Regions from separate parts of the Thalassotalea crassostreae genome, predicted to be linked through region 1. Evidence: predicted binding sites of a transcription regulator. Region 1 holds the regulator's gene; each other region holds the start of a gene.
The links. Region 1 encodes sigma-54, which starts transcription at its own class of promoters, with help from an activator protein. Its sites were predicted from a motif close to GTTGGCACGNNNNTNGNNT; they were not measured.

Region 1 (8,253 bases):
GCTCGCGGTAAACCAGCAAAATTTAGTCAATTACTCGATGATGGACAAAAGATTGAACTACAAGCAAATGAAATAAGCTATTCACCTTCTTCGCAGATGATCATTATAAAAGGTAATGCAAAGGTCAGCCAAGAAGGTAGTATGGTGCAAGGCGATATTATCACCTACAACATTGCTACCGAACAACTAAGTGCTGAAAGTACTGAAGCGGTTACTACAATATTGAAACCGGAAGCTAAAAAAGCGGTTGATAAAAAAACCGAAGAAAAATTAGATAGCACAATCGAAAACAATCAATAAATAAATAAATAAATACATTAAGTGATAAAAGAAAGCGATGACAGCAACTTTAAAAGCAGAAAATTTAGCCAAAGCCTATAAAGGCCGAAAAGTGGTAAAAGATGTCAGCATAACAGTGAACGCTGGACAAGTTGTAGGGCTGTTAGGACCAAATGGTGCAGGTAAAACCACCTCGTTTTATATGATTGTTGGCCTAGTTCCTTCCGATGATGGCAAAGTAAGTTTAAATGGTGAAGATTTAACCCTGCAACCTATGCACGAAAGAGCTCGTCAAGGTATAGGTTATCTACCACAAGAAGCATCGATATTTCGGAAATTAAGTGTATTTGACAATATTATGGCGATATTACAAACCCGTAAAGATCTCGATGACGTTGGCCGTCAAGAAAAGTTAGAGTCATTGGTAGAAGAGTTTAATATTGGACATATTGTTGAAAACACAGGGCAAAGTTTGTCAGGCGGCGAGCGACGTCGTGTTGAAATCGCGCGCGCGCTAGCGGCCGATCCACAATTTATATTGCTCGACGAACCTTTCGCAGGTGTTGATCCTATATCGGTTGGCGATATAAAAAAAATAATTTTACACCTCAAAGCGAGGGGGATTGGCGTACTTATTACTGATCACAACGTTAGGGAAACTCTTGATGTCTGTGAGCATGCGTACATTGTAAGCCATGGAGAATTAATCGCGGAAGGCAATGCTGAACAGGTGCTTAGTAACCAACATGTTCGAGATGTATACCTAGGTGAAAAATTCACGCTATAGTTAGTAAAGTGATATTTAAGATATCAAAGTAATTTTAATTAAGTAATGCTCTCTTTTATAATTATTACAGCATTACTTTTCACGCATTAAATTTAATTTTTGACAATAGAGTCAATATTTAAATTAATTTGCATAAATATTTTTTGGAATTGTTTTTCGACAATGAGACCTAGTCTTCAGCTCCGAATGGGGCAACATTTAACCATGACACCGCAATTGCAGCAAGCAATCAAATTGCTGCAATTGTCTACTCTCGACCTGCAACAAGAAATCCAAGAAGCTCTTGATTCGAACCCACTTTTAGAAGTTGATGAAACTGGTTCGAATGAATCAGATAGTGAATCAGGTAATGAGTCCATTGAACAAATATCTTCCGCAGAAGCTAGCCTTGATGGCACTGAAGATGCAGCACCTAGCAGAGATGAAATTTCGACAACAGAAGCCTTAAATAAAACCGAAATCCCAGAAGACTTATCGGTCGACAGTACCTGGGAAGAAAGCTTTAGTGCGGGTACATCTAACACTGGTATAGCAGCCAGTTCCGATGATGATTACGTCTATCAAGGCGAAACCTCAGATTCCATTCAAGACCACCTATACTGGCAAATGGAGTTAACCCCATTTACCGACACTGATAAGACAATTGCGACTACCATTATCGACGCTATCGATGACAGCGGCTATTTAACAATCACTGTCGAAGACGTGTTAGAAAGTCTCGGCGATGAAGAAGTAGAATTAGATGAAGTTGAAGCAGTATTAAAACGTATTCATTTATTCGATCCTATTGGCGTTGGCGCGCAATCAATTGCAGATTGTTTACTCATTCAATTATCACAGTTTGATAAAGACACGCCACATTTAGACGACGCAAAGAACGTTATTGAAAATCATATTGATTTACTCGGTAATCGCGATTTTAGAACCATTATGCGCAAAACTAAGCTTAAAGAAGATGAGCTTAAAGAGGTCATGCGATTAATTCATACGTTAAACCCAAGACCAGGTGATGCGATAGCCAAAAGTGACGAACAATATGTCATTCCTGACGTCAGCGTATTTAAGAAAAATGGCCGGTGGACAGTAGAATTAAACCCAGACACAGCGCCAAAATTAGGCATTAATCAACAATACGCAGCACTGACTAAAAGCAAAACCTCAGAGAGTGATGGCCAATTTATTCGTACCCACTTGCAAGAAGCTAAGTGGTTTATCAAGTCACTATTAAGTAGAAATGAAACCTTATTGAAAGTATCAAACTGTATCGTACAAATGCAGCAAGCTTTTTTTGAGCATGGACCAGAAGCGATGCGTCCAATGGTGTTAAATGATATTGCAGAAGCTGTTGAAATGCATGAATCTACAATCTCACGAGTAACGACAAATAAGTATATGCATACACCTAGAGGTATTTTTGAGTTGAAATACTTTTTCTCTAGTCACGTAAGCACTGAAAGCGGCGGAGAATGTTCTTCTACAGCGATTAGAGCGTTAATTGGAAAATTGGTTGAAGCTGAAAAACCAAGCAAACCATTAAGCGACAGTAAGATAGCTCTATTATTGTCCGAGCAGGGAATTAACGTTGCAAGGCGAACTATTGCTAAATATAGAGAAGCATTAGGAATCCCGCCTTCGAATCAAAGAAAGAGCTTAATTTAAACCGATAAAATAAGGATACAGCTTATGCAAATTAATCTATCAGGTCACCATGTTGAAGTTACCGATTCTATGCGTTCATATGTGAATCAGAAATTTGAAAAATTGGAACGACATTTCGATCATATTAATAATGTGTATGTTGTATTGAAAGTTGAAAAACTGCAGCAAATTGCGGAAGCAACGATTCACTTAAATGGTGGTGAAATATTTGGCTCCGCAGACCATGAAGATATGTATGCAGCTATTGATAGTTTAATTGATAAACTTGATCGTCAAGTTTTAAAGCACAAGGCTAAATTGTCTAAACACTAATTATGAATTTAAGTAGTATTCTAACCCCCGAACGCACACTTTGTGGCGTTAGGGGAAATAGTAAAAAAAACGTTCTGGAACAAATCAGTAGAGTTGCTTCGACTAAAATTAAAAGTTGTGATGAGAAGGCTTTACTCAATAGTTTAATGACTCGTGAAAAGCTTAGTAGTACTGGTATCGGTAATGGAATAGCAATTCCACACGGTCGAATAGATAACTCAGAGCAACCTATCGCAGTTCTCGTTACCACCGAATCAGCTATCGCTTTTAACGCTATTGATGATAAAAAGGTTGATATATTTTTTGCCTTATTCGTTCCCGAAGACCATTGCCAACAGCACTTAGAGACTCTGGCGAGTATTGCTCGTTTGTTAAGTAACAAAGACATCAGTAAACAAGTTAGGCGTTGTGAAACTTCTACACAACTATATTCACTTATAGAACGAAATACTTAAGGGTAATTATGAAATTAATCATTGTCAGCGGTCGCTCAGGCTCAGGTAAAACGGTTGCCCTCAGGGTACTAGAAGATTTGGGCTATTACTGCGTTGATAATATTCCGGTAAATTTACTACCAGCATTAACTCATACTGTAATTAACGACTATGAGAACGTTGCTGTTTCCCTCGATGTCCGTAACTTGCCTAGCAACCCTGATGACGCTAGCGAAATTATTGATTATTTACCCAATACAGTAGAATTAAGCATTCTGTATTTAGACGCAGACAATGATGAGTTGATTCGTCGATTTAGTGAAACCCGTCGACTCCACCCGCTAATCAGACAGAACATGGCTCTTGATCAAGCGATCGAATTGGAGAAAAAATTATTAGATCCGGTCGCTAGTCGTGCGGATTTATATATAAATACCACTAAGCTGACACCACATCAATTAGCCGATTTAGTGCGCGAACGAGTTTTGGGTACAACATCAGGTAAACTGGTTATTGTTTTTGAGTCCTTTGGCTTCAAATATGGAGTGCCATCTGATGCAGACTATGTGTTCGATGCTAGGTTTTTACCTAATCCATTTTGGGAGCAAGGGTTGAAAGCCTATAACGGCCTAGATCAACCGGTTAAAGATTTTCTACAAAGCCAGGCTATCGTGACCAAATTTGTTTGGCAAATAAATTCATTTATGATGACTTGGCTACCACACTTAGAACGCAATAACCGAACCTATTTAACGATTGCAATTGGCTGTACAGGCGGACAGCATCGTAGCGTCTATATTGCCGAAGCATTGGCTGAGCAGTTCAAAAAGCAGGACAAAGATGTGCAAATTAGACATCGCGAGATTAAACCGTAGGTAAGCCATTGAATATACTCGAACAGCTATTAGTTATTGAAAACAAACTTGGATTACATGCCCGTGCTGCAACAAAACTTGCCAAGCTTAGTCAGAATTATGACGCTAAAATAACACTTACTCTCGACAATAAATCAGCCGATGCAGGATCTATCATGGGCTTAATGTTGTTAACAGGAAGTCAAGGAAAGCAGGTACAAGTGAAGGCCGAAGGAAATGATGCAGAGCAAGCGATGGATGCCGTTTGCCAATTATTCTTAGACAAGTTTGATGAAGAAAACTAAGTATTTCGTTCTGTTAGAAAATAAACATAAACCTTATTTAAAGAAAAAAGCTGATAAAAACCGTTACTTACGTTAAACTTCTGATTATTAAAGCAAGTTATCTAACTGAAAATAGATAACCCTGCAAAACCAAGAACAATAATCGGCAAAGGGTGCATCATGCCGGAAATATCTGAACAAGACACAAGCCAAAAACGTTTACTCGAGATAAATACCGCTCTTGAAAGTGGTATGTTCGTTTACGTGCGTAAAATGTTTCAGAACTTACCTGCTTATGACATAGCCTTATTATTAGAATCCTCTACTGCACGTAGCCGTAATGTATTATGGCAACTCATCGACCCAGATTTACACGGTGAAATACTCGAAGAATTATCCGAAGAAGTGCGGAAAGGTATTTTGAAAAACATGCAACCTGAAAAAGTTGCAGCTGTTGCCGAAGGCATGGATATAGATGATCTTGCTGAAGTATTAAGAACCCTACCTGATTCGGTATACAACGAAGTACTGAAGTCAATGGACTCACAAGACAGGCTTCGAGTTGAGCAAGCGTTAGCGTACGACGAAGATACTGCTGGCGGTATCATGAACACCGATACCATCACCTTGCGTCCAGATGTTACCATCGATGTGATTTTAAGATATTTACGATTAAAAGGTGACTTGCCAGAAGCAACCGATTCTTTTTATGTGGTAAACCGAGAGGATAAATTTATCGGTTCGGTTTCGCTCGCTAATTTAGTTACCGCCCGACCTGTGCAAACAATCGCAGAAATTACCGATTATGATACGGTGCCTGTACCTGCCGATATGGACGAAACAGAAGTAGCAACATTATTTGAACGCCATGACTGGCTTTCTGCACCTGTTATTGATGAAGATGGTCACTTACTTGGTCGTATCACTATCGACGACGTCATTGACATCATCCGTGAAGAAGCAGAGCACTCGATGATGAGTATGGCGGGTCTCGACGATGACGCTGATACTTTCGCACCAGTCTTTAAATCAACGCAGCAACGTTCCGTTTGGCTCGGTGTAAATCTTATTACTGCCTTAATGGCTGTTGCAGTGTCTAGTATGTTTGAAGGCATATTGTCGCAAATGGCCATATTAGCGGTATTGAATACATTAGTACCAAGCATGGGCGGCGTTGCCGGCGCACAAACACTAACACTTGTAATTCGCGGTATGGCATTAGGTCATATTGGTGAAAACAACTCGCGGATTATTTTAGTTAAAGAACTTGCCATTGGTTTTTTAAATGGATTGATTTGGGCATTATTCATGGCCGCTATTGTCGCCATTTGGAAGTCTGACCTTGTACTCGGTGGCATAATCGCTTTTGCCATGTTAATGAACCTAACTGCAGCGGGCCTAGCCGGTGTTATCATTCCACTAGTGCTGAAAAAAATGAACATCGATCCAGCACTAGCTGGTAGTGTGATATTAACAACCGTGACTGATGTGGTTGGGATATTCGCGTTCCTTGGAACAGCAACCCTAATGCTTGGATAGTAGCGAACTTATTTGCACTTAGGCTGGCAAATAAGTCCTTTGCTACATCGCTATTTATTGACCAGAAACTTGCATCTCTTCGATTATCACCGAACCAGTTTTAATGCTGCCACGTAAATCAAAATCATTTCCTGTTGCAACAATTGAATTGAAGATATCTTTCAAATTACCTGCAATAGTGATTTCTGCAACAGGAAAGGCTATCTGTCCATTTTCTACCCAAAAACCTGCAGCCCCTCGTGAATAGTCGCCATTAACGACATTAACACCCTGTCCCATTAATTCAGTTACCAACAAGCCTGTACCGAGCGTTTTTAACATGGCGTCAAAATCACCACCATTAGCAGAAATCTGCCAATTATGGATGCCACCGGCGTTACCTGTAGAAGTTAAACCCAATTTACGAGCAGAATAACTTGTTAAAAGATAAGACTGTAATACCCCATCGGTAATAAATTCTCTATCTTGCGTAGCTACACCTTCGGCATCAAAAGAACTACTTGCAAGTCCGCGTTTGATATGAGGACGTTCTGAAATTTGTAAATGTTCTGAAAATACTTGCTTGCCAATTGCATCAAGCAAAAATGACGAGTTGCGATACAAGTTACCACCACTGATCGCTGAAATAAAATGACCAAAAATACTATTTGCCACATCGGCCCGAAACATCACAGGCACTTTCTGCGTACCGATTTTTTGACTATTTAGTCTTGCTACAGCTGCTTGCGCCGCTTCGACACCTATTTGTTTAGCAGCGACTAACTGATTAAATTCTCGACTAACGGTATAACTGTAATCACGTTGCATATCGTCATTTTCGCCGGCAATCATCATACAACTTAAACTATGACGGGTACTTGGGTAACCACTCAACATGCCGTGGCTATTGCCATATACTTTAAAACCTTCATAGCTAGCAAAATTAGCGCCATCAGAATTAATAATTCGAGAATCGTAACTCAGTGCGTTAGCTTCTGATTCTTTAGCAATATCTATCGCTTGTTCGGTACTTAGTGATTTGGGGTGATATAAATCTAGGTCTTTATCTTCAAAACATAGAAGTTCTTTATCCGCTAGGCCGGAATTTGGATCTTTTGAGGTATATTGAGCAATATTGATTGCCGCCTGCACTGACTGTTTAAGGGCGTTATCAGAAAGATCAGCCGTTGATGCAGAGCCTTTACGACCATCTTTGTAAACCGTTAATCCAAGGGCACCATCATTGGTAAACTCAACGGTATCTACTTCTCCAAGACGGGTAGAAACGCTTAACCCTTGTTGTTTACTGATCGACACTTCAGCATTATCAGCACCTAATCTCTTCGCCAACTCAAGTACTTTACTAACGCTTTCTTTAACCTGCCCAATAGCAGCATTGATTGATTCAGTGTTTTCCATGATATCTAAATAATGTCCGACAAATTTATATAATTGAATATTTGTGTGTATCTCCACACTTCCTATGTGCAAGCATATCATAGAGCCTAGCTTTGGGTATTAAATTACTGCTTTTTTAATGTATAATCAGCGTACGTTCAGCTCAGGCAATAAAATAAAAGATTATGGCTAAGAAAAAGAAACCCATTGATGAAGATATCATCATCATCAGTAAATCAGAACAGAAACGTGATCATCACGAATTACAAGATCTTGCCGAAGTTCTTGCCAACTTTAATGTTAATCAACGTTCGACATTACCATTAGATGAAGAGCTTTTAGCTGCACTTAGATTGGCCGATAAAATACGTGGTAAACATGATGCTTATGCCCGTAACTTGCGTTTTGTAGCAAAGCAGATTGCTACTCTTGATGTTGAAGCAATAAAATTTGGCATTGAAAAGATCAAAAATCGCCATACCATTGCCGCCTTTCAATCAAGTAAGATAGAAGAACTTCGGGACAATTTAATCGCCGATGCAAGCCAAATTGAACCATTATTAAGCGAACATGAAGCGCTTGAAAGACAAAAGCTACGTCAATTAGTGCGTAATGCGAGTAAAGAAGTAAAAGCTGAGAAGCCAGCTAAAAGCTATAAAGAGTTATTCAAATATTTGAAAGACTGCGTAACGTTCGAATAATCAAAACATAAAACTGGGGTCAGAGTC
Region 2 (8,253 bases), 1.8 Mb from region 1:
TTAAAGCTGCAGCCTAGCAAATCACGTTATCAGCAAGTAATGAAAGATATTCAAGCGATCAAAGACATAATGTCAGATAATGATATTTGGTATGAATTGTATGCAAAACACTTGTATTATGATCGCGAAGAAGTAACCGTACATTTACGCGTTTTAACGAGAACCTAGGCTTAAATTGCGGTGATATTATTGGCTTAGTATCGAGTTTTAATCGTTGCTTAGTGAATTGTCACCGCAGCATTGCTGTAAAGTTAAAAAAGGCTAAGATATCGAAGACATCTTAGCCTTTTTTATGAAAATTTAATGTGTGCTTTAATCGATTTTAAAGCTATTTTTGTAGTCGAGATAAGCACTATCACCGATACCAATTAACTGACCATTTTTAAATAGTAATGCCGTGCATTCATCTTGAGTGGTGATGCCATCAGACTCTTTATGTTGAGTTCGGTAAAACATGACTTGGTAACTATCCTGTTCTACTTTTTTTGCTTCAGTCAGATCTGGGCTACCTAAATCTATGATGATTTGATCTGTGCTAATAGAATCGAGTTGTAACTTAGCGATATACGTTCGGTTAAAGCCTTCACGCTCATCCCATTGCATTTTATCTGGTGTATCTTTGTAAAAGTGCATAACTGCCATGGCAAATACACCATAAGCGATAATAGCGATAAAAATCCAAAATATAACTTTTTTACTCATTGTTTACCTTTCTGAGATATTTATGTATTTTCGGCTTCTAAATGAAGACGAATATCTTTTAAATTGAATCCTAATGGGATGTCTTGTTTTAACGTTAAAAGCTGTTGTGCCAGCTTAGTTTGCATTTCTGCATCTTTCATTTTATTTGCAACCGTACGTTTTAAATTATCGGCGGCTAATATTGCTGCGACACTGCCATGTTCTTTTAATAATTCTGTAGCTGTCACCGGTCCTATACCTGCAACACCGGGGATCTTGTTGGTGGTATCACCAGTCAGTGCCCAATAATCAATAAGTTGATCAGTGTTCACTGAAAACTTATCGAGTACATAAGCTTGATCAAAATAACGTTTGTTAAAATAGTCATATACATGGATATGATTACCCAATAACGGTAAAAACCCTTTGTCGGTAGAGATAATGGTCGTCTTTTGATCTCGCAATGCCATTTTAACCGCTAGCGTTGCGATCAAGTCATCCGCTTCATCTTGCTCTGACTCTAATGAGTCGACGCCTTTTTCTAAGAAGCTATCTTGAATATCAGGCAAAGATAACGCTAGATGCTCAGGCATTTTCTTTCGCCCTTTTTTATAATCAGGAAAAAGCTTATAACGCCAACACTTACCGTGGCAGTCAAAAACTGCCAATGCATGTGTTGGTTGATGTTCATTAATAATTTTTTGCAGTGCCTTAGCGGTCGCTTGCTTAGTATTATGAACGATTTGTTGTTTGGTATTATCAGATAACTCACCCAGGCCTAAAAAAGGGCGCTCTTGTACCGCATAAATCCTGCGGATTAAGTTCATTGCATCGATAAGTACTAAGTGAGCTTGCATGTTATTGTTATTTAGCCGCTATTTGATAACAAGGCGTATATTCGCCCTGTAATTTCATTCTTTGTTGTTTGACAAAGGATGATAGCAGGTTATCCATGTGTGTCATAATTTCTTTATCGCCTGTGATTTGATAAGGACCGTTTTCTCGAACAGATTGTACCCATTCTGGTTTCACATTACCGGCAACAATACCGGAAAATACTTTTCTTAAATTCGCCGCCAGTTCATTAACGGGAAGGTCTGGCGTTAACGAAAGGCTAGCCATATTTTCATGGGTCGGTTCAAAAGGTCGCTGAAATTGTTGTTCAATTTCAATAGTCCAATTGTAATGATATGAATCACCAACTGCTTTGCGGTAATTAATCACCCCGTCTATTTGTTCACTTAAATACTTTGCTGCATCGACAGCATCTTCAATCACAATGGAATAGAGTTGCTGTGCTTGAGGACCCAATATATTGCCAATAAATTCATCAAGTTGTTCAAAATAAGCTTTAGCAGAAGCTGGTCCAGTTAAGATAATTGGCAACTTTTGCAGCTTGTTTTCCGGGTGTAATAATATGCCCAAAATATACAATAGTTCTTCTGCTGTTCCTGCGCCACCAGGAAAAATTATCAAGCCATGACTCATTCTCACGAACGCTTCTAAACGTTTTTCGATATCAGGCATTATCACTAGTTCATTGACGATAGTATTTGGTGGCTCTGCGGCAATAATACTAGGCTCTGTTAGACCGATGTATCTGCCTGCATAATTTCGTTGCTTAGCATGACCAAATGTAGCCCCTTTCATTGGCCCTTTCATCGCTCCCGGTCCACAACCTGTACAGATGTTGATACCACGTAAACCTAATTGATAACCAACTTCTTTAGTATATTTATATTCTTCCTCGTTAATCGAGTGGCCTCCCCAACAGGTGATAATAGCTGGTGTGCTATCGAGCTTGATGGCATCAGCATTGCGGATGATATCAAATACCATATGAGTGATTAAATTTGTTGGCCTTGGCGGTGGCGTACATAGATAGCGAGAGTTTATAAACAATATATCGCGCAGTACTGCAGAAAGTTGCTCCTTGATACCGACAATGAGCTTATCATCAACAAATGCATGAGATGGAGGGTTTATCAATCGCAGTTTCACCCCGCGCTCTCGCTTTAATACCTGAATATCAAAATCTTTATAGGCGGCGTATATTGCTTCAGCATCATCTGTATCGCTGCCAACATTAAGCACGGCAAGAGAACAGTTGCGATACAACTGATAGAGTTGTGAATTGGCCGAATGTTGTAATTGATCAACTTCTAGGGGTGATAATAAACACATATTACCAACCGGGTTAATTTCTATTTGCATAGCACACCTTTAATGGCGACACCCTTGAGATTGTTATACGTTTTTGAAAAAACGCTTCATACAAAATGAATGTGCCGCTTTAATAAACCTAATATTAACGATTGAGATGAAAATTATTATTCTCATTTGTTCTTCGTTTGTTCAAAATTTGTTCTTATTAAATAAGAGCTTAACGAAAAATATATAAGCTATTAGGACTATTTTTAAGTCTAGTGTATTTCTCAATGTTTGAGAAGCGTAGCTAGACGTTAAAACGTAAACAGATGTTGCAAGAATCTAATCAAGGCAATACTTAAGCTTGTTAACTCGATTAAAACACTGTTATTGACGAAGCGTTCTATTTCTCGGCGCGGTGTTGTTTTCACTGCTTCTATAAGGGTTAATGTCCAATCCTCCACGGCGAGTATAACGGGCAAAAACAGTAAGGGATTGGCACTGACAAAACTCCATTATGTCGGTATAGATACGCTCGACACATTGTTCATGAAATTCATTGTGCATTCGAAATGAAATGATATAGCTAAGTAACACTTTATGGTTAATGGCAGGGCCTTTATAGCTGATATACACACTTCCCCAATCAGGTTGGTTGGTGATCAAACAATTAGACTTTAACAAATGACTGACCAGCTTTTCTTCGACAATATCTGAGGTGTCTGCACAAGCGGTTTTTAATATCTCCCGATCAAATTCAAACCCATCAATGGTCAAATCAATATCATCAATTTTGACTGCGTCTATAGCGGATATAGCAAGAGGAGGGCAGTCATCAACATCAAAAAGCGTTACCGTGACATCACCTTGTGCAACTTTAGTTAAATCTTCGGTTAAAGTCTTTTCAACGGCAGCGCTATCAGCAAATCTAGATTGATTAAGACTGTTGAGGTAAAGCTTGAAAGACTTTGACTCTACCAAGTTAACGCTATTACAGGAAAAACGAAATTCAGCTACAGCAACTTTAGGTTTACCACCTGGCTCTAGCCAAGATAATTCGTAACCATACCAAACATCTTCGCCATAAAAAGGTAGCTCGCCATCTAGATCTAAGTCTTCTCTATTTAACGCTCTAGGCACCCCTTGTAATAACTCCGGTGCATATTCACTTTTGTAATCTGTGGTTTTACCTAGCACTAAAGTTTTTAGTTCGTCGGCATTTTGATATAGGCTCATAAATTTATACTATAAAATTCGTTGTCGTTAAGTGGCTGTGTGAAATGGTGTCATTCATTTCAACTAATCGCTATAATGGCGTTACATTGCTTTTATTTTAACGTATGACCATGAATAACAACAGCTTAGCCGAGATAATTTCTACATTTAGTCAATCTTATATCAACCACTTTAAACAGCAGCATCAGCATTTACCAATGGTAGAGCAGGATAGTGATTGGATTTCCCCTTGCGAAACAGGCGAAGCCGACAAAGAAGGTAATATTCAGTGGCAACCTGTTGCAATGGACGTAAACGTTTCTTTCGATAATGTTGAAAAGGCACTTGAAGTTGAATTGCATCCGGATATCAAAACCTATTTCTCACAAATATACTCTGAGTCAATACCTGCAAGCTGCAGCGAAGGGAAGCTAGAGCTGTTGTTTGCTTGGAATAAAGATGATTTTGAGCGTTTACAACAAAACCTTATTGGTCATGTATTGATGAAGCGCAGACTGAAACAAGAGTTAACAGTATTTTTCGCAGTAACTGACGCAGAAGAAATTAATCTTGTCATACATAACCAAAGCGGTGAAGTATGGGCTGAGCCGGTAGGATGTGAGCCGAATAAAAAACTCGCCAATAATCTTAGCGAGTTTTTTCAGCTACTGAGCTTGGATTAACTAATATTGGGACTAGCGATTATTTGGGTTAACGATTAATAGGCCCTATTTGTTTGACAGTTGGCGTTCTATTGTTTCCAATTTTGCTTCTAATTGTTCAATTCGTTGCACAAGTGGTCTAGTTGCATTTTCAATTGCTGTTGCTAGATCATTGTCTATGTCCGATTCTTTAAGAGGCTCCGCTTTCTCTTTCGCTTCTACATTGCCTAACTCTGGATTACTTTGCCAATTCTGTAATCCTTTTATTACTTGTGCAAGTGGTAAAGTTTGACCAAGGTTTGCTTTGATTAAAGCGACACTAGGTGTTTTGCCTTCATTAGAAAGGCGTGTGGCTATTCGGTAAATTTCGGCACTAATTATCATTATTAAGTTGTTAAATTTTTGTGTGTTAATTTGCTTAAATAGTAGCGAAAATGGCTAACCTTGTCATCATTTTAATTTACAGTTATTTGTTAATTCCTGTAAAAACAACAGCTTAAAAAATTGGCAAGCGATTTGCTTAATAGATAACTTAAGTAACTTAGGTAATTTAGTTTAAAACATTCTTATAAAACTAGATTATTGAGTTTAATTTTAGAAACGTAATACAAAAAAAATATCCAAGAGGGAAATTATGAAAAAATCTTTAGCTACGTTACTGTTACTTGCACCACTTACTTTAGGATTAACAGGTTGTATCATCGTTGCCGATGGTGATGGTAAATACAACTCATCTGTAGATCACGAAGACCGCGAACGCGATAATCGTTCTCAGATCGCTAACTTAACGCTAAATACGCCGATTGATAAAGTAAAAAACCAATTTGGTGTTCCAGATTTTAACGAAACTTACACTAAGGAAGGCGAAACGATTCAAGTTCTATTCTACCGCACAATGCGAAAACATTCAGACGGTATGACAACTAAAGATGAATGCACACCGTTATTATTTAAAGATGGTGTGTTAACTAGCTGGGGTGATACTGCACTTCAGCAGCTATAAGTAGATATAACTAATTAATAGTTGTAGCAATAGCGGCATTAGATCCTCGCCTCTATCGGACTTACCTTATATTGCTTTATAAAACACGATGCTAGCTGTTTCATGCTTGCATCGTGTTTTTTTGTTGCTAAGGTTTTATTCTCGTCAAAACCTAATTCGCCTATATTGAAGATGCTGTTGTTATTTAAAAATGATTCAAATTTGACCAGTTTGTTAAAATCTTGTTATGGTGATAATCCGTTGTCGAAAAGTATTAAGAATAAAAAGCTAACTTATCTAGGCTTTTTTCAAATCAATACCGATTCAAATGCGAGTAATAATAAAAAATTGATCTAAAGAAATTAGTAATCAAAATAAAAACTAACAATAAAACTTAGCACTAAGCTAGACCTAACAAATAATAAAAGTTTCGTAATCGACAACGCAATCAAACAAAAGAATTATAAGCGAGTGGTGATATATGAATGATGTTCAAGTTCTTACAGAAAACGAAATAAGAGCAGCCTATTTAACTGCGCCAGAATTAAAGCTGGCAGCATCTTTATTGTATCAAGCCTATCATGACGACCCTGTATTTGTTGATATATTCAGTAATGGCAGCGGTGACTACGAACAAAAACTTAGAGCATCTATTCGCGAAGAGCTTGCGGCATTTTGGCAAGCAAAGCAGCCGATTTTAGGGCTTTATATGGGCGAGGCATTAGTGGGGGTTGCATGTTTAAATGGCCCTGATGCAGGTTTTGGCTCCGATAGATTTTGGCATTGGCGCTTGAAAATGATGCTAGGAGCCGGTTTTGTAAGCACTAAACAAATGATCCAAAAAGAAGAGCAAATTTTAGCGGCAGTGCCAATGCAGCGCTTTCATATGCTGTCATTTATTGCGATTCACCCTTTGCACCAGCATCATGGTTTTGGTCATTATCTAGTGGCTGCGGTAAATACTGTCTTAGAGGACCACCAAGACAGTGAAGGTGTGGCTGTGTACGTAACCACAGAAAAGTATAAAGAGTTCTTTAGTGAGTGTGACTACACACCAGTAAAAGAAGTGACAGTTGGTAATGTAACAGGACCACTGATGATCCATTATCGGAAGCAATAAGCTTAAGTTAACGGAATAAACTTAAACGATTTTACAATAAGGACTATGCGTGACCACCAAACGATATAACAGTTTTGCGGAATTTTATCCGTTTTATTTAAGCCAGCATCAAGATCCTACTTGTCGTTTGTTGCATTATCTTGGTTCAACCACAGCATTAGTGATTTTGCTTTATGCCATTTTTAGCGGCCAATTAAAGATGTTGTGGTTACCTCTTGTTATCGGCTATGGCTTTGCTTGGGTTGGCCACTTTGTTTATGAAAAAAATAGACCTGCCACATTTCAATACCCTCTATATTCATTTATTGGTGATTGGGTGATGTTTAAAGATTTTCTTTTAGGTAAGAAATTTTAAATTTATTCGCTTAAACCACCAACTTTCCATATTTAGTTAAAAAAATGTGAAATTAAGCACAGAAACTAGGTGCAATTAATGGCATACTTTCTCTTTTTAAATGATTAAAAATTTATATAGCAATAGAGTTAGAGAATAAAAATGATTATTGATGGAAAGCAAGCTGCTGCCGACCTAAGAGTTGAGCTCGCTGCACAAGTAAAACAATTACAAGACGAAAAAAATATCACCCCAGGACTTACCGTTGTTCTTGTTGGAGAAGACCCTGCGAGTCAGGTTTACGTGCGTAATAAAGTAAAGCAAACGCGAGAAGTTGGCATGATTTCAAATGAAATCAAATTGTCAGCAGAAACAACAGAACAAAAATTGCTGAACGTATTAGATGAATTGAATAATGATGATTCAGTGCACGGCATTCTTGTACAATTACCTTTACCTAAACACATCAACGAAACGACTGTTATCGCTAAAATTGCTCCTGAAAAGGATGTTGATGGTTTTCATGCGATGAATTCAGGTCGACTTGTTAATGGTGAACCTGGTGCATTAGTTCCGTGTACACCACAGGGGTGTATTATCCTTGCTAAAAAAGCCCTAGGCGATAACTTAAGTGGCAAAAATGCGGTTGTTATCGGTCGCTCTAATATTGTAGGTAAGCCAGTCGCTCTTCTATTATTGCAAGAGAATTGTACCGTTACTATTGCCCATTCTCGAACCCAAGATCTTGGCGCAGTGTGTCGCCAAGCTGATATTATTATTGCTGCTGTTGGTATTGCTGAGTTTGTCCAAGCTGATTGGGTAAAACCAGGTGCGACGGTAATTGATGTTGGTATTAACCGCATTGAACGCGACGGTAAAGCTAAGTTAGTAGGGGATGTTGATTATGCTAATGTCGAGCCGATAGCAGGTGCAATAACTCCTGTACCTGGCGGCGTTGGCCCAATGACAATCGCATGCTTGTTGAAAAATACCGTTGAAGCGGCACGCAACGCGAGTTAGAAATAGTTGATACTTAAAGCTTGATACTAAAACTAAAAGCGTAAAATACTAAAAGGCGATTCTTTACTTTCAAAGAGTCGCCTTTTTTAAT
Region 3 (8,253 bases), 240 kb from region 1:
GTCCACCAAGCGGGTTTTTAATCTCATGAGCTAAACCGCGAATCAAATCTCGAGCGGCTATCCATTGTTGCTCTTGAAACACTTCTGCACTTATTTGGCGTTGCTTATCAATGCGCTTACATTCAATAAGTAAATGTTCATTGCCATTGAATACAGCAACTGAAGCAGTGACTTCTAAGGTAATATGATAATTCTCAATAAACTCAAATACGACTTCTGAATCGGTGAAATCCTGTGCTGATGATAACACTTGTAATAATCGATCATTGGTCAGACTCGAATAGGTAAAAATACCTAGAAATGGTTGCTGATACAGGCGATTAAGGCTTTTTGAAAATAGCGCTTCTGCTGACGAGTTTAAATATTGGATGTTTAAGTTCTCATCCAAAATGACTACGGCAGTAACTAGTTGACCAACAAGTTGTTGACTATAGAGGTTTCTTATTTCTTTTAAACTTACGTTTGTATACAAGGTCTTCTCCGTTGCACCAATTTGGTGCGGCCATTTATTGTAGTGTAATAAATAGCGGGCGTATTTGCACCCGTTTAGAGAAAAAAGTGGTTAATTAACTCGTGCACGGTGCAAGTAAACTGTTCTTTGTTTACTTGATGCAATAACCTTGCCTTGATTGTTCAAAAGTTCCAATTTTATTTTATGCTCGCCACGATCGACGTCTCGAAGGATAAATACAGAGCGAGTTTGTGGCTCACCGTGTACTTCACCATTAAATACTAAACGTACTTTAAAGCCTCGTTTAAATACTGGTGCAACACGTCCTGAGATATAAATAGAGCCTGAGTTATCTCTAATTGTTGCATGGTCTTCAGGTTGACTGATTGCAACTTGATAGTCCTCTGCGACAACTCTTGGGGTCGGAGTTAGGATTGAAGTGTCTACATTTGAAATGATAGTGTTTTTCTCAGTGATTTCAATTTCTTCAGCGATATCTTCTTTGCCTGGTTTAGGGCTATCAGAATAGACTAAGTCGCCATTTGCGTTGCGCCAGACATAGATCTTACTTGACGCAGCCAATGTTGGCAGTGTCATTGATAATATAATCAACGCTGTTAATGCGACCCTTAGCATTTATTTTAATATCCTTTTTTAAATCACTAATGTTAATTTAACTAATTAAAGCCAATTGTGCTAGTAAATTGTCTCACTTTTTACTGTAAGAATTTAACCTAACTCATTGAATCAGGTTGATCTTTAACGTTTGTTAGGGTTTTAGTATTGTAGCCAAGTAGTTAAGACAACAATTAGCCGCGGCAATTTCTGCTATTAAATAGCAAACACTAGCGCAATAAAAAAGCCCGCCGAAGCGAGCTTTTTTGTTTTTAACTAATTGCTGATTAACAGCTGTAGTACATTTCAAACTCAACTGGGTGAGTTGTACTGTTTAACTTCTCAACTTCAGCACGTTTAAGATCAATGTATGCTGCAATCATGTCGTCGTCCATAACGCCACCAGCTGTTAAGAAATCTTTATCAGCTTCAAGAGCGTCTAATGCTTCTTCAAATGATGCTGCAACTTGTGGAATTGCTGCTGCTTCTTCTGCTGGAAGGTCGTATAAATCTTTATCCATAGCATCGCCAGGGTGAATTTTGTTTTTGATACCGTCAAGGCCAGCCATTAACATTGCAGAGAATGCTAAGTACGGGTTTGCCGTTGGATCAGGGAAACGTACTTCGATACGACGAGCTTTCGGGCTAGGTACCACTGGAATACGAATAGATGCAGAACGGTTACGAGCAGAGTATGCAAGCATAACAGGTGCTTCGAAACCAGGTACTAGACGCTTGTATGAGTTAGTTGAAGCGTTAGTGAAAGCGTTTAGTGCTTTAGCGTGCTTAATGATACCACCAATGTAGTATAAAGCTGTCTCAGATAAACCACCGTATTGATCACCAGAGAACAAGTTAACACCGTCTTTAGCTAAAGATTGGTGAACGTGCATACCAGTACCGTTATCACCAACTAATGGCTTAGGCATAAATGTTGCTGTTTTACCGTATGCGTGAGCAACGTTATGAACAACATATTTGTATATTTGAACTTCATCAGCTTTGCTAACCATAGTGTTAAAACGACAAGCAATTTCGTTTTGACCACATGTTGCAACTTCGTGGTGATGTGCTTCAACAACTAAGCCCATTTCTTCCATGATTAAACACATAGCTGAACGTAAATCTTGAGATGAATCAACAGGAGCTACTGGGAAGTAACCGCCTTTAACACCTGGACGGTGACCAGTATTACCGTCTTCATAGTGAGTTGCACCATTCCATGCAGCTTCTTTGTCGTCAACTTTGTACATTGAACCAGACATGTCTGTGTGGAATTTAACGTCATCAAAAACGAAGAACTCTGGCTCTGGACCAATTAAAACAGTATCAGCGATACCTGTAGAACGCATGTACTCTTCTGCACGCTTAGCTACAGAGCGAGGGTCACGAGAGTAACCTTGCATAGTTGCAGGCTCTAAAATATCACATGTAATATTTAATGTAGCTTCTTCAGTGAATGGATCTAGTACTGCTGTAGAAGCATCTGGCATTAATACCATGTCAGATTCGTTAATACCTTTCCAACCAGCGATTGAAGAACCGTCAAACATTTTACCATCTTCGAAGAAATCTTCGTCGATTTGATGATGAGGAATTGAAACGTGTTGCTCTTTACCTTTTGAATCAGTAAAACGTAGATCAACGAATTTTACATCGTTTTCTTTGATTAAATCTAATACTGCTTGTGACATGAACGTCTCCGTAAGTTTCTGCAGGTTATAATTAAAATGTATAAACATTAAGTTATGTTTTCTAAAGCTAGAATCGTGCCAAGTTTTTAAACGCCTATTATTACTACTTATTTTAAAAACGTAATGATTAAAAACCTTATTGATGGATCATGTTGGTGCGTCGTTGCACTTATATGGTGCACTAATTTGGTGCGATGTAAAAGCGCATTAATAATGTGTGCTAAAAAGGAATTATAATTATTTTAAGGTCGAGTACTTGCTCTGCAACTAAACTAAAGAATTCAATGCCATTGTTCAATGTAAAGTTACGCAAATATTGTGAATATTCGAATTTAGTTGTTATACACTGCAATTTCATTTTTGAAATACTAAAAATAAAACTAATAAAAAGCTCGAATAAAACTACTATGAAAATTAAATCATTATTAATCGTTTATTGGTGCGCAATAATGTGCACTTTATTTGTATATAAAGCAGAGGCGATCAATGTCGATTTGGCAAATCAGTTATTTCATGATGGTGAATATCAAAAAGCTAAAAAAGAATATTTACTAGCAGTCAATAGTGGTAATCCGGCAATATATTATCAACTTGGAATGATTAGCCTAAAAGAAGACACGCCGAATAAAGACATCAATGCGATAATCTGGTTTGCCCTAGCGGCAGAACAAGATTACGAAAACTCGGCACAAATATATTCTGAAATAATGTCTAATATTGCCCCTTCAGAACGAGAAAAAGTAATTGCTATAGTGGCCAAGTTTAAGAGCTCTTATGGGATTGAAAAGGTTAAGAAAAAATACTATCCAGAGCTTAAAGATGAGCAACTAAAAAATAAAATAAGTTTTGAGAATAGCACTGATTCGAGTAATCATTTTGAGACTACCGAATTGTTTGAAGACGATTTTGAACAATCGTTTGATGATGAAGACCCTAGCGTATTTGAAGACGATTATGATTCTGGTTGGACGGACAATACTTTTGCCCGCCAACAACCACGAAGCATTGAAAATCGAAATTATTTTTTAGTTGTTGATTACGACGTTGCCCCTGATGGTTCGAGAAGAGATTTTTCCCCTGTGCAAGTGATTGGCAATCCCAGAAAAGGTATTGAACAACTCGCCCATTCTCCACTGTCTACTCCAATGCTAGATAATAATAGCGTTAGCTTTGTTCACCGAGCATATCTAGGCGTTGCTAACTATTCAATCTTTCAAATCAGAAAAGAATTTCCATCGCTATACAGCAAAATCCGGAAATTAGTGAGTCGTTTAAAAGGAAGTGACGTTGCAGATGAGCAATATAAACTTGCTCTTATCTATAGTTATTTCACTTGGCTGAAAATTGAAGATCAACAAATTGAAGAATTGCTTCTAGACGCCGCCAATAAAAATCATGCACGAGCTCAGTTTGAGTATGGGATGAAACTTTACCGTGAACAACGTGAAATAAAAACGTCGTTAAAATGGATAGAAAAAGCTGCGCAAGCTGGTGTATTTGATGCTCAATACCGACTAGGTAAGTTACTATTGGATAGTCCGTTTGTTAAAAATGATCAAAGCAAAGCGGCTTTCTGGTTAAATGCAGCAGCTTATAATGGTCACATGATGGCGCTTAAACATTTAACTTACCTTAAACTTGACGCGAACGTCGATGAATTAATTGATGTTAAACAAGCTATTGAAAATTTAGATGTAATGCAAAGTACTTTTAAGGATGATCCAGAGTATTATTATCTACGAGCACTTGCCTATAGAAATAAAGAATCTAGACGTTTGGATTTAGCAGTAATCTCCATGCGCGAAGCTATTGACCTTGCCGACGACTACGGTTGGGATGTCACTGAATGGCAAAATATGCTCAAGCAATGGACGTCGGGTGGTTCGGTCACGATTGCTGAAATCGAGGAAGGATAATTCGATATTTGAACTAAAGTAGAGAGAGTATTGATTTTAACTGAATACTCTCCTCCATCTCTCAATACTCTACAATTCATCTCTTTTCCAATTCCAACTGCTATTTTTATGCCTATTTATAGCAATTGAATACAAAAAAGCTCAATACATAGCTTATGTTTTAGTCTATAATACGCGCAAAATTATACCCCTTGGGCTAATAAAGGCTAAATATAGTGCTAGATAACTTACGTAACATTGCGATAATCGCTCACGTTGACCACGGTAAAACTACTTTGGTTGATAAACTTCTTGATCAATCAGGAACTCTTGACTCTCGTGCAGATCATGACGAACGAATCATGGATTCGAACGACATTGAAAAAGAACGTGGTATCACCATTCTTGCAAAAAACACTGCAATCAACTGGAACGAGTACCGTGTAAATATTGTAGATACTCCTGGTCACGCCGATTTCGGTGGTGAAGTTGAACGTGTTATGTCAATGGTAGATTCTGTTTTACTTATCGTTGATGCACAAGAAGGTCCTATGCCGCAAACTCGCTTTGTAACTAAAAAAGCATTTGCCCAAGGTCTTAAGCCAATTGTTGTAATTAACAAAATTGACAAGCCAGGTTCTCGTCCTGAGTGGGTTATGGATCAAGTTTTCGATTTGTTTGATAACTTAGGCGCTACTGATGACCAACTTGATTTCCAAGTGGTATATGCATCAGCAATCAACGGTTGGGCATCTATGGATGCAGATGAAGAAGGCACAGATATGACGCCTTTATTCCAAACTATCGTTGATCAAGTACCTGCACCAGATGCAGATACTGAAGGTTCATTCCAAATGCAGATCTCGCAACTTGATTACAGCTCATACTTAGGTGTAATTGGTGTTGGTCGAATCACTCGTGGTTCAGTTAAACCAAACCAACAAGTAACGGTTGAAGGGTCAAACGGTAAGATTCATAACGGTAAAGTGGGTAAGGTATTTGGTTACCTTGGTCTTGAGCGTCACGAAGTTGAAAAAGCAGAAGCTGGCGATATCATCGCTATCACTGGTTTAGGTGAGCTTAAAATCTCTGACACTATCTGTTGTCCAAATGAAGTTGAAGCATTACCGCCATTGTCGGTAGATGAACCAACTATCAACATGACATTCCAAGTAAATACTTCTCCATTCTCAGGTCAAGAAGGTAAATATGTTACTTCACGTAACATCAAAGATCGCTTGGAAAAAGAGCTTGTTCATAACGTTGCATTACGTGTTGAGCAATTAGACGATCCAGACAAATTTAAAGTATCTGGTCGTGGTGAACTTCATTTAGGTATCTTAATTGAAAACATGCGTCGTGAAGGTTACGAATTAGCGGTATCTCGTCCAGAAGTTATCATGCGCGAAGTTGATGGCCAAATGGAAGAACCATACGAAACAGTGACTATTGATGTTGAAGAGCAACATCAGGGTACTATCATGGAGCGTATGGGTGTTCGTAAAGCTGAACTTACTGATATGGCCCCAGATGGTAAAGGTCGTATCCGTATGGACTTCATCATGCCATCTCGTGGTTTGATTGGTTTCCAAACTGAATTTATGACTATCACTTCAGGTTCCGGGTTGATTTACCATACATTCCTACAGTACGGTCCACATAAAGGTGGTGAAATCGGTCAACGCTTAAACGGTGTAATGATTGCAAACGCAACGGGTAAAGCACTGACAAACGCAATCTTTAACTTACAATCACGCGGTCGTATGTTAATTGGTCACGGCTTAGATATTTACGAAGGTCAAGTTATCGGTATTCACTCACGTGATAACGACTTAACCGTAAATGCTCTTAAAGGTAAGCAGTTAACGAACGTTCGTTCATCGGGTACTGATGAAGCACAAACATTAACGCCGCCAATTATCATGTCTTTAGAGCAAGCGCTTGAATTCATCGATAATGATGAGTTGGTTGAGGTTACGCCAGAGAGCATCCGTATACGTAAGAAGTTCTTAAAAGAGAGCGACCGTAAACGTGAGTCTCGCCCTAAAAAAGCTTAATTAGCTTTTCAATTAGTCAATAAAAAGCCAGCTTATGCTGGCTTTTTTGTGTCTCATAATAAAGCTCTCACTAGATTGAGTTTTCTATTGATAAACAATCGCCTATTTTTTGACGCTTTATATCGCATTTAAATTTTTATATTTACACGATATTCAAAATTTTATTTTTTATTTAGTACTTATCATTAGTACTTTAGAAGGAAAAACTTATGAATACGGTACCAAATGACTTACTTACTAAGCTTTCATCTTGTCTGTGCCCCCCTGGTAATGGTGTATACACAGTAAATACTGCGCGAGAGCGAAAAGAAAAATTGCATCAAGATTTATTTGGTACGGTTACTAGCGTTGATGAACTATGGGAAAAGTCATTAAACGATTTAACCAATTGTTCAAATGCAGTAATTCTGGGAGTCGCATCTGATTGTGGTGGTGGTATTTTAAGAGGTGCCAATTGGGGACCTTTATTTTTACGCTCAACTTTATTGGCGAATTATCCTAACCTTGATGCTTTTGACTTAGGCGATATTAGAGTAATACCACATTTGCTTCATGACAAATATTTAAATGATTCAACTATATCTAATTGTCAACAATCACTTTATGGCAAGAATATTACTTACCCTGTATCGCCACTATCTATTACAGAAGAGATATTACACGACTTGTATGCTGAATTTCCTGAAAAAGGAATATTTGGGATAGGAGGTGATCACTCAGTTAGTTATCCTTTGGTAAAAACTTATTTACAAGCCAAGAAAAAGCAAGGTATTAAATCGGCTGTTATTCATTTTGACGCGCATACTGACCTACTGCATGAACGGTTAGGAATTGATTTATGCTTTGGTTCATGGTGCACACATATCCTAGATGATTTAGATGAACCTAGAAATTTAATTCAACTAGGCATACGCTCTAGCGGTAAACCACAAGAGTACTGGGAAAATAAGTTTGGCGTTAAGCAATATTGGACAGCAGAGATAAAGCGTCAAGGTGTTGAAATAATAATTGAACAAATAAAACAACAGTTAATTGCCGATGGTATTGAAGAATTATATGTAAGTTTTGATATTGATGCCATAGATGCAAAGTTCGCTTCAGCAACGGGTACCCCAGAGCCTGATGGCTTATATCCAGACGAGGTTATGGCTATATTACGCGCTCTTGCACAGGTCTTTAAAATATCTGGAGCAGATATGATGGAAATAGCGCCATTTACCGATAGTACAATAAACAGTGACGACTCTTGTGAGACAACATTAGCTGTAGCCGGCGAAATATCAGCATTTTTGATAGCTCAAATAGCTAAAATTTGAATCAGTCAATCTATTCTCACAAAATAATATTTTGTAATTTTTGTTATTTTGAATTGGATGGTTTGAATTGAAGTAAATTAAGCAATTGAAAAATTTTTTAATCCTGTAATATAAAACAGCCCTAACTAAAACAGAGATATTTGATGGATACAAATAATGAGTTTGAACATGCAGAAGTAAAAGCAACCGATTTGGTTTCTTGGCCAAGAATTGCTGCTGTTTCAG

Region 2: a site for sigma-54 is predicted at 5,210-5,228, ahead of LT090_RS10170 (DUF3192 domain-containing protein). Genes of this name have one in related genera too.
Region 3: a site for sigma-54 is predicted at 2,825-2,843, ahead of glnA (glutamate--ammonia ligase). Genes of this name have one in related genera too.

Annotation. Positions count from the first base shown of each region.
Region 1 covers NZ_CP017689.1:558,202-566,454, reverse strand. The annotation lists gene lptA (lipopolysaccharide transport periplasmic protein LptA) at 1-300, shown strand, start outside; gene lptB (LPS export ABC transporter ATP-binding protein) at 338-1,066, shown strand; gene LT090_RS02500 (RNA polymerase factor sigma-54) at 1,229-2,725, shown strand; gene hpf (ribosome hibernation promoting factor) at 2,750-3,037, shown strand; gene ptsN (PTS IIA-like nitrogen regulatory protein PtsN) at 3,040-3,492, shown strand; gene rapZ (RNase adapter RapZ) at 3,501-4,346, shown strand; gene LT090_RS02480 (HPr family phosphocarrier protein) at 4,355-4,630, shown strand; gene mgtE (magnesium transporter) at 4,790-6,148, shown strand; gene pmbA (metalloprotease PmbA) at 6,203-7,546, opposite strand; gene yjgA (ribosome biogenesis factor YjgA) at 7,711-8,226, shown strand.
Region 2 covers NZ_CP017689.1:2,382,550-2,390,802, reverse strand. The annotation lists gene rlmM (23S rRNA (cytidine(2498)-2'-O)-methyltransferase RlmM) at 1-168, shown strand, start outside; gene LT090_RS10200 (DUF3192 domain-containing protein) at 313-702, opposite strand; gene xni (flap endonuclease Xni) at 723-1,538, opposite strand; gene ppnN (nucleotide 5'-monophosphate nucleosidase PpnN) at 1,546-2,895, opposite strand; gene queF (NADPH-dependent 7-cyano-7-deazaguanine reductase QueF) at 3,217-4,065, opposite strand; gene syd (SecY-interacting protein) at 4,176-4,727, shown strand; gene LT090_RS10175 (hypothetical protein) at 4,773-5,090, opposite strand; gene LT090_RS10170 (DUF3192 domain-containing protein) at 5,341-5,709, shown strand; gene LT090_RS10160 (GCN5 family acetyltransferase) at 6,170-6,808, shown strand; gene LT090_RS10155 (Mpo1-like protein) at 6,858-7,163, shown strand; gene folD (bifunctional methylenetetrahydrofolate dehydrogenase/methenyltetrahydrofolate cyclohydrolase FolD) at 7,305-8,162, shown strand.
Region 3 covers NZ_CP017689.1:322,876-331,128, forward strand. The annotation lists gene glnL (nitrogen regulation protein NR(II)) at 1-472, opposite strand, end outside; gene LT090_RS01510 (DUF4124 domain-containing protein) at 563-1,087, opposite strand; gene glnA (glutamate--ammonia ligase) at 1,354-2,760, opposite strand; gene LT090_RS01520 (tetratricopeptide repeat protein) at 3,210-4,676, shown strand; gene typA (translational GTPase TypA) at 4,889-6,712, shown strand; gene LT090_RS01530 (arginase family protein) at 6,922-8,028, shown strand; gene LT090_RS01535 (purine-cytosine permease family protein) at 8,172-8,253, shown strand, end outside.